Regions from separate parts of the Limnobaculum zhutongyuii genome, predicted to be linked through region 2. Evidence: predicted binding sites of a transcription regulator. Region 2 holds the regulator's gene; the other holds the start of a gene.
The links. Region 2 encodes PhoB, which activates phosphate uptake and scavenging genes when phosphate is short. Its sites were predicted from a motif close to CTGTCATAAAACTGNCNNAT; they were not measured.
Positions count from the first base shown of each region.

Region 1 (5,118 bases), 2.3 Mb from region 2:
AACCTGCCGCCAGTTGAGGTTGGAAGTCCAGAAAACCCTCAATACCCACTATGGCTATTTTCTTCCACGGCAACGGCTGTTCCAGTTCAGCAACCGGTACTTCCGTCGGGCTTAACCAGGTCGCCCGTAACGTACCTAACGGCGTGACGCGCAGATGGTTCTGTTCAATATCACCATAAAACCGTAAACCGCAGTCGTTCAGCAAACGCCGGGCCTCTGCCGCCATTCGGCTGACGCATTCTGCTCCCAGTAGAGAATAGGGATGTTCCGGTGATAGCGTTGCCAACTCAGCCAGAGGATGGCTTATTGCCGAACCGTCTTCCCGATAGCTAAGAAAATCCAGCGAGCCCGAGGAGAAATGCAACGCACTCTGCCCGGCACTGATAATCGCACAGCGCTTGCCCTGTTCTGCCAGCCTGATACCGCAAGTTAGCCCAGCCAGACCGCCGCCAATAATTGCCACATCAAATTTCATCATTCTTCTCCACCCCGGACGGAGCGTCTAAACCGCACAGCCCCATATAAACCCAGTTGGTAAACTCGCTTTCCCGTAGCGCATCTCCCCACGCAATAGGCCGGACGCCTTTCCACCGTTCGTTCAGGAAAGTCGATAATTGCGTCAACGACTGTTGTGGAGAAGAGACTTTAAAACGGTTCAACAGACCAGCAGCCCGGCAGGCGCACAGCTCTCCCTGACAGGTACCCATTCCCACACGAGTACGACGGCGCAGGTCGATCAGATTGTTTACCGTTAATGAATCCACGGCATAACGCACCTCTCCCGCCGTCACCGCTTCACATTCGCACACCAGACTATTATCTAAACGACCGTTAGCAATAAGTTGAGTGGCTCTATCCCCATGACGATAAACTGCAGATCCACGAATGGTTGATGGTAAAGAGATCACTTTACGTAATGTTTCTTCTGCGGAATTGCGCGAACCCGGCAGCGCCTCTTCAGCGGTAGTACATTTGGCGCTATGACCTAATTTTTCACAGACTTTATCTGTTGCCCATTCCGCCATCAGACGATAAGTCATCAACTTACCGCCGGTAATAGTAATAAAGCCTTCCAGTCCGTCGCGTACCGCGTGATCCAATAAAACAATGCCGCGACTCACATTACGACCTGAAGGGTCATCATCACTGGCAACCAGCGGACGAACACCGGCATACGCTCGCAAAATGCGCGTTTGTGCCATTTTAGGGGAGAGTTTGGTCCCTTCACGAATCAGAACGTCCACCTCTTCTGGGGTGACAATCATGTTATCTATCTGGTCGTAAGGAATACGGGTTGAAGTCGTACCAATTAACGAGATAGTGTCTCCCGGCACCAAAATATCAGCATCGGCAGGCTTACGGCAGCGGTTGATCACCATATTGTTAATACGGTGTCCCATAATTAATAAAGCGCCTTTTGCCGGGAACATACGCACACGCAGATCAGCATATTCCGCAATATTTTGCCCCCAGATACCACCCGCATTCACCACAATCGACGCATAAATATCTTTGGTCTCTTTTTTGTAGTGGTCGAATACTTTCACGCCGGTCACCCGGTCATTATGGCGAATCAGGCCAATTACTTCGTGATAAGTCAAAACCTGTGCGCCATGTTCCCGCGCATCCAACATGTTAGCTGCGGTTAAGCGAAAAGGATCGACGGTTCCGTCCGGTACCCGCACAGCGCCCAACATGGTTGGGTTGGCTGAAGGTTCCAGTCTTAACGCTTCTTTTGGATCCAGCGCCTGAGCATTAATTCCAGCCCGTTGGCAGGCCTCAATAAAAGTAGACTGAAACGCAATATCATCTTCCGGTAACGTCAAAAACAGACCATCTGTTGGTTCCACGCAGTGACGGGCAATGCGCTTCAGGATCATGTTCTCTTCGATACATTCGCGAGCCGATTCCGCATCGGTTACCGCGTACCGGGCTCCGCTATGTAATAAGCCATGGTTACGACCTGTGGCGCCAGTGGCAATATCATGACGCTCCAACAAAATAGTTCGCAATCCACGACGAGAACAGTCACGGGCAATACCCGCACCTGTTGCGCCACCACCAATAATGATGACATCCATCTCTGCTGGGGAAAAACCGCTCATCATCAATTACTCCCGGTCCTGTATTGCTTATATAAAGAATTTCTCATACTGCTATTTACGCATAATCTCAAACAAAATTGTTTGATAAGGAGCAAATTCGAACACAAATAAAAGCATAAACGCTCATAAAAGAACATTTATGTGATAACAGTCACAACAAACTCATAAATTAAACACAATTTGTGTTAAAAAAATGATACATTTCGCGCCGAATAAGACAACAGTCATATAATTCGCCTTGTGTCACATATCATTTGATAATAAATGAGTAATATAGTGAGCGATAAAGAAAATAATGTGAGCATATAAATCATGACTCACCCTAATAACAATACTCATACGACCATTACAGAGATGAATCATCGCCAGTGGAGGCACTATGTTAAGTATGTTTAAACCCGCGCAACATATTGCGCGCTTACCAAAGGATCAGATAGATCCGACCTACCGCAAGTTGCGGTGGCAGATCTTTATGGGGATTTTCTTTGGCTATGCAGCCTATTATTTAGTTCGTAAAAACTTTGCTCTGGCTATGCCTTACTTAGTTGAGCAAGGCTTTAGCCGCGGAGATCTGGGCTTCGCTCTTTCCGGTATCTCTATTGCTTACGGATTCTCCAAATTTATTATGGGTTCCGTTTCTGACCGTTCAAACCCACGCGTATTCTTACCTGCCGGTTTGATACTGGCTTCATTAGTGATGCTGCTTATGGGCTTCGTGCCATGGGCAACCTCCAGCATCATGGTCATGTTCGTTTTACTGTTCGTCTGTGGTTGGTTCCAGGGTATGGGTTGGCCTCCATGTGGCCGTACCATGGTTCACTGGTGGTCACAAAAAGAACGTGGCGGTATCGTTTCAATCTGGAACTGTGCGCATAACGTGGGTGGCGGTATTCCTCCTCTGTTATTCCTGTTAGGTATGGCATGGTTTAACGACTGGAAAGCCGCATTCTATATGCCTGCTATGGCAGCCATCGTTATCGCTATTATTGCTTTTGCTCTGATGCGTGATACTCCGCAATCTTGTGGTTTACCACCGATTGAAGAGTACAAAAATGACTATCCGCCTGACTACTCTCATGAAGCAGAAGAAGAACTGACTGCAAAAGAGATCTTCATGCGTTATGTGTTCCCTAACAAACTGCTGTGGTATATCGCCATTGCTAACGTTTTCGTTTATTTACTGCGTTACGGCATTCTGGACTGGTCACCAACTTACCTGAAAGAAGTGAAACACTTTGCGCTGGATAAATCATCCTGGGCTTACTTCTTCTACGAGTATGCGGGTATTCCGGGCACCTTACTGTGCGGCTGGATGTCAGATAAGGTCTTTAAAGGCAATCGTGGTGCAACCGGCGTATTCTTCATGGTGCTGGTTACTATCGCCACTGTGGTTTACTGGATGAACCCTCCGGGCAACCCAGGCATCGATATGGCTTGTATGACGGTTATCGGCTTCCTGATCTATGGTCCGGTTATGTTAATCGGTCTGCACGCTCTGGAATTAGCTCCGAAGAAAGCTGCGGGTACCGCAGCAGGCTTTACCGGTCTGTTCGGTTATCTGGGTGGTTCTGTAGCGGCCAGCGCCATTGTTGGTTACACCGTTGACTTCTTCGGTTGGGACGGTGGCTTTATGGTGATGATCGGCGGTAGCTGCCTGGCAGTTGTGCTGCTGGTATTAACCATGATCAGCGAAAACAAACATAAAGCTGAAATGCTGGCTAAACAAGCAGCAGAATAATCATTAGTTAAATACTGTCGTCGAAACAAATCGTCGGCAGTTCAAAATAATACCCGCGGAAGTCACAAAGATGTCATGTTCCGCGGGTATCATCGCCCGCAGTTATCCAACTGATACACAATAAGAAAGATAAGACACACTCTGAAAAACGCACCGCACCCGCAGTGGGGTTTCCAGACGCTCTTCCCCTCTGCGTACGTTATTACCTACACCAAAAGATGGAGAAGGAAACTTATGAAAATAGGTTTTAAAACGTTACTTACGGGTCTTGTACTCAGCATGTCTATGGCTTCTGTCGCTGATGCTGCCACCGATAAAAATGACAAAATCGTTATTGCTCACCGCGGAGCCAGTGGTTATCTGCCAGAACACACACTCCCTTCCAAAGCGATGGCCTATCAGCAAGGTGCTGACTTTCTTGAACAAGATCTGGTGATGACCAAAGACGATCGTCTGGTGGTGCTGCATGACCACTATCTGGACCGGGTAACCGATGTTGCCGAGCGCTTCCCTGACCGGGCACGTAAAGATGGCCGCTATTACGCCATCGACTTCACTCTGGACGAAATCAAATCATTAAAGTTCACCGAAGGGTTTGATATTAAAGACGGCAAAAAAGTACAGTCTTATCCAGGCCGCTTCCCAATGGGTAAATCTGACTTCCGTATTCATACCTTTGAAGAAGAGATTGAGTTTATTCAGGGCCTGAACCACTCAACCGGCAAAAACATTGGTATCTACCCAGAAATTAAAGCCCCATGGTTCCACCGCAGTGAAGGTAAAGATATTTCAGTGAAAACGCTGGAAGTGCTGAAGAAGTATGGTTACAGCCAAAAAAGCGATAACGTTTATCTGCAATGTTTTGATTTCAATGAGCTTAAACGTATTAAAACTGAGTTAATGCCAAAAGCCGGCGTTGATTTGAAGCTGGTCCAGCTTATCGCTTTCACCGACTGGGAAGAGACCTTTGAGCCAAATGCCGAAGGCAAACTGGTTAACTATAGCTATGACTGGATGTTCAAGCCGGGCGGTATGCAAGAAATCGCTAAATACGCCGATGGTATTGGTCCACAGTATCCGATGTTGCTGGATGTAGAAGCTTCCAAACCTGAGCATGTAAAACTGTCTACCATGGCAAAAGAAGCCCACGACAGCGGTATGGTGATCCACCCTTACACCCTACGTGCCGATGCCTTACCTAAATACGCTACCAGCATGAATCAACTGCTGGACGTGATGTACAACCAGGCAAAAGTGGAAGGCTTGTTCACCGAC
Region 1 is NZ_CP034752.1:4,243,189-4,248,306, forward strand. It holds gene glpB (glycerol-3-phosphate dehydrogenase subunit GlpB) at 1-475, opposite strand, end outside; gene glpA (anaerobic glycerol-3-phosphate dehydrogenase subunit A) at 465-2,108, opposite strand; gene glpT (glycerol-3-phosphate transporter) at 2,485-3,843, shown strand; gene glpQ (glycerophosphodiester phosphodiesterase) at 4,078-5,118, shown strand, end outside.
Region 1: a site for PhoB is predicted at 2,288-2,307, ahead of glpT (glycerol-3-phosphate transporter). Genes of this name have one in related genera too.

Region 2 (5,118 bases):
TATGCAGGGTATCCAGCTGGTTTTTAGCCTCTTTATGCGACAGGAAAACTTGCTCTGAAATATGGCCATAAATCTCTGTGCCGGTAAGCTCTTCCAGCAGTTCAGCGCGTTCATTTGGCTCTGCATTAAGGAAAGCAGCGAACTCACCCTGCGATAGCATCATAGACTTAGTAAAACGGCTAAAGTCCAAACCGGTGATCTGAGCGGTGAGGTCGAGCTTATCGCGTATTTTATCGGTAATGATTTTGCCATCGCGAATGTACGCCAGCTCAACCTTCGGGGTTTGCAGATTGCCATCCGGACTGCCTTTTGCCCGACGCTGGCTCCAGAAAGCGCGATAGCCAACCCCCTGAACTTCGAATTCTACTTCCGCCAGAGACTCAGCAGTATGGTGGGTCATCAGCTCATTTTGAGTCGGTGACACATTCAGGCGCGGAGTTTTATGATAAAGCGCCAGACAAATGGCATCCAGCAGGGTGGTTTTACCGGCACCGGTAGCGCCGGTAATTGCAAACAGAGCGTTATCGCAAAAGGGTTCTTGGGTGAAGTCGATTTTCCACTCGTCTTTCAGCGAGTTAATATTTTTAAGCCGTAGGCTAAGGATGCGCATCAGACAGATCCTCCATCAACAGGTTGTTCGGTCTGATCGGCCATTTCCTCAATCAGTGAATGGAACAGCTGACGCACTCGTTGATGCTGTTGTTGGGTGCTTTGGTTTTCATCATCATCCAGAACCAACCGGCGTTCGAACACTTCGCTTACCGTCAGTTCTGACAATGTCTCTTTTTCCTGACGCTGAATGGCTTGTTGAGTGAGGGCTTTGCTACGGCGTAGTAAAATCACTTCCACCGGTAATTGGTCGGCTATTTGCTGAATTTGTCGCTGAATATCATTCAGGTAAAGTCGTGAATCTACTTCAATATCCAGCCAGATGATTTTTTGTTGTTGCTGATGACGAAAACTTTCCAGTGCCAATTTTATTTCATCAATATCGCCCTTAATTAAACGCATAGGCTGAAATTGCGGCACGGTAAGCAGAGTAATTTGCGGCTCTGCATGAGCGGCAAACTCCACCAACACTACACTTTTTTCCTGCCCGCTTTCATCAAAGCTTAAAGGGATAGGGGAACCTGAATAGCGAATGAATTCCGACTTGGCTACCTTTTGTGGCCGGTGGATATGGCCTAAAGCGATATAGTCAGCCGGAGGAAATGCCTGTGCAGGAAACGCATCCAGCGTACCGATATAGATATCACGCACGGAGTCGGAGGTAGAAGCACCGACGGTGGTTAAATGTCCGGTAACAATAATTGGTAAATGTTTGGTGTATTGCTGCTGTTTATCTTTTGCCAGTTGATATATCTGCTGATAATGCTGACTGATTGCTTCCAGCAAAGCCTGTTGCTTTTCACTGCCGGATTGACCCGCCTGGCTGGAGAGCACATCTCTGGCACGAATAAATGGAATGGCACACACTAATGCACCGGGCTCACCCTGAGCGTTGTTCAAAACGATCAACTGCTGTTCAGGTTGTTGTGCAACACTGGCGATTACCCGGGTGTTCAGATAGGTCAAAAGTTCTCTGGATTCATTCAGCATTGCAACAGAGTCATGGTTTCCACCCAATACCACTAACTGACAGCCAGTTGGTTGCAACCCCACAATGAATTGATTGTAGAGTTCACGGGCATAGCTTGGGGGGAGGTGGTATCGAAAACATCGCCAGCCACAATAATGGCATCAACCTGATGTTCTGTGACCTTTTCAGTCAACCAGCGCAAAAATTCTGCATGTTCAGCCGCACGGCTTTTGGTAAAAAAGTATTGTCCAAGATGCCAGTCAGATGTGTGAATAATGCGCATGAATCCTCTCTGTCAAAAAATAGCCATGTGGTGCGCTATGGTTATTGGGGATTATACGCAGCAGAGATGACCAGCACTACCTTAGTCGTGTCTCAATTAACAGAATACGTTGTTAACGTAATAAAAGTGTCATATATCTGTAGCATAATGCCAAGGCACTATAAGTCAGCATACTTTAGGTTGCAGATGTATTAACGATGTTATTGGCTTTTCTGCAACTCAAATTATTAGGGTATATAATCATTCAACTCGCATTGTGTTGAGAAAAAACAACAAAGAGCAGAGCCCGCATGATAAAACGCATACTGGTGGTTGAGGATGAAGCACCGATACGGGAAATGATTTCTCTTGTTCTTGAACAAAATGGCTATCAGGCCATTGAAGCCGCGGATTTTACCGCTGCGCAATCTTTATTGATTGAGCCTTTCCCCGATCTGATCTTATTGGATTGGATGTTACCTGGGGGTTCAGGCATTCAACTGATTAAATTTCTGAAACGCGATCCACTGATGAAGGCGATTCCGGTAGTCATGTTAACCGCCCGCGGAGAAGAGGAGGATCGGGTGCAAGGGCTGGAGTCCGGGGCAGATGACTATGTAACCAAGCCTTTTTCTCCTAAAGAACTTCTGGCGCGTATTAAAGCCGTGATGCGCCGAACGTCACCCATGACTGAACATGAAGCTTTGGTCTTTGATGGCTTAACCTTAGACCCATCATCTCACCGGGTTATGGCGGACGATAAGCCGCTGGATATGGGCCCCACAGAATATAAACTGCTGCATTTCTTTATGAGCCATCCTGAACGGGTCTATAGCCGCGAGCAATTGCTTAATCAGGTATGGGGAACCAATGTGTATGTTGAAGACCGAACCGTTGACGTATTTATTCGTCGCTTGCGTAAAACGCTGGAGGACAGCGGTTATGACAAGATGCTGCAAACCGTACGCGGTTCTGGTTATCGCTTTTCAACTCGCTTTTAAGTTAACTGGTTAGGGACTCGCCTGTGCTAGAACGCCTGTCGTGGAAGAGAATTGTCATTGAGCTATTGCTGTTTTGCCTTCCGGCATTGCTGTTAAGCATTTTTATTGGTCATCTGACGCTATTACTGCTGATTTCTGCACTCTGTGCCTTACTGTGGCATTTTTATAATCTGTTAAAGCTGTCTCACTGGTTATGGCTGGATCGCAGCATCATGCCTCCACCCGGTCGGGGAAGTTGGGAACCGTTATTCTACGGCCTGTATCAAATGCAGCATCGTAATCGCCAACGTCGACGCGAGTTGGCTTCACTAATTAAACGCTTTCGTAGCGGTGCCGAATCGCTACCTGATGCCGTAGTGTTGAGTACCGAAAGCGGACATATCTTTTGGTGTAATAAACTGGCGCAACAAATGTTGGGATTTCGCTGGCCGGAAGATAATGGTCAGCACATTCTTAATCTGATTCGCTATCCGCAATTTGCCGAGTTTATTAAACGTAAGCAATTTCATGAGCCGTTAACTCTACAGTTCAATAAGGGGAGTTATATTGAGTTTAGGGTGATGCCTTATGATGAGGGGCATATGTTGATTTCTGCCCGGGATGTCTCTCAAATCCGGCAATTAGAAGAAGTTCGCCGTAAATTCTTTACCAACGTGAGCCATGAGCTAAAAACCCCGCTTACCGTGTTACAAGGCTATATTGAAATGCTGGGGGATGATGATACCCGGCCTGAGATACGTCATAAGGCATTAACCAGCATGAAAGGCCAAACTGAGCGCATGAGCAGTCTGGTGAATCAATTGCTGACGTTATCGCGCATTGAGGCAGCACCTCGTTATGCATTAAATGAAAAGATTAACGTACCGGTTCTGTTGGATAGTCTTGCGCGTGAAGCCAATATTTTAAGTAACGGCGAACATCAGCTTCATTTTGATGTTGATGCTAAATTGCAGGTGTTAGGTAATCAGGAACAACTTTACAGCGCAATGTCCAATCTGGTGTATAACGCTATCAATCATACACCATCGGGAACGGACATTTATGTTAGCTGGGTATTAACGCCTCGTGGTGCTCAGTTTAGCGTGAAAGATAATGGTCCGGGCATTGAACAACAACACATAGCTCATCTGACAGAGCGGTTTTATCGTGTTGATCCATCGCGCTCCAGCCAGACCGGCGGTAGCGGTTTGGGGCTGGCGATAGTTAAGCATGTGCTGAATCACCATGATTCCCTGTTGAGTATCGAAAGTCAGTTGGGGGTTGGCAGTGAGTTCAGGTTTGTGTTGCCGGGAAGGTTGGTGGTGGAGAAATAAATATTTTTGTGGGATCCCTAAATAACGAAACAGGCCCGCTAAATAAGCGGGCCTGTTATAAGATACAGCATATTAATTAACGTTTCGTCGCGGCCTTCATTCCCTTAACAAACTCCGCCAGTTTCTCCAGCATAATTTTCGGTTGCTGGTGGCTTTGTTCGATAATCTTCACAATGGCTGAACCAGATATGGCTCCTGCCGCTCCACTGGTGAGTGCGGCTTTTACCTGTGAAGGTTCTGAGATGCCAAAGCCCTGAATAGATGGTGCTGCGTTGTACTCTTTCAGTTTGGCGACCAGATGCTCCAGTGGCAGATGTGCTTTGTTTTCTGCACCGGTGACACCAGCACGGGAGAGCAGGTAGGTATAACCACGGCCATGGGTAGCAATTTGGCGTAATAGCTCGTCGCTGGCATTAGGCGGGCAGATAAAGATTGGTGCGATATTATGACGCTGTGCCGCCAGACGATAAGGCTGTGATTCTTCCAGTGGAACATCCGCCACCAGTACGGAATCTACACCAACTTTTGCACATTGTGCATAAAACTCATCAATACCGCGACTAAACACCAGGTTAGCATACATCAGCAAGCCAATCGGAATATCAGGGTGTTTTGCCCGGATCTTGCCTAATAACTCAAAGCAAAGTGACGGTGTCACTCCTGAAGTAAAAGCACGTAAGGTAGCACTTTGAATGGTTGGACCATCAGCCAGCGGATCGGAGAACGGAATACCCAGCTCCAGAGCATCAGCGCCTGCGGCAACGAGGGTATCAATAATTTCCAGCGACAGCTCCGGATTTGGATCTCCCAGAGTAACAAAAGGAACAAAAGCGCCCTGGTTGCCAGCAGCCAGACGTTCAAATAGTTGTTGATAACGATCCATCAGATTTCTCCCCGCGCTTTTAAAATATCATGAACTGTAAAAATGTCTTTATCACCACGACCAGACAGATTGACCACCAG
Region 2 is NZ_CP034752.1:1,972,235-1,977,352, reverse strand. It holds gene EKN56_RS08695 (SbcC/MukB-like Walker B domain-containing protein) at 1-610, opposite strand, end outside; partial or broken gene sbcD (exonuclease subunit SbcD) at 610-1,862, opposite strand; gene phoB (phosphate regulon transcriptional regulator PhoB) at 2,153-2,842, shown strand; gene phoR (phosphate regulon sensor histidine kinase PhoR) at 2,866-4,155, shown strand; gene trpA (tryptophan synthase subunit alpha) at 4,232-5,038, opposite strand; gene trpB (tryptophan synthase subunit beta) at 5,038-5,118, opposite strand, start outside.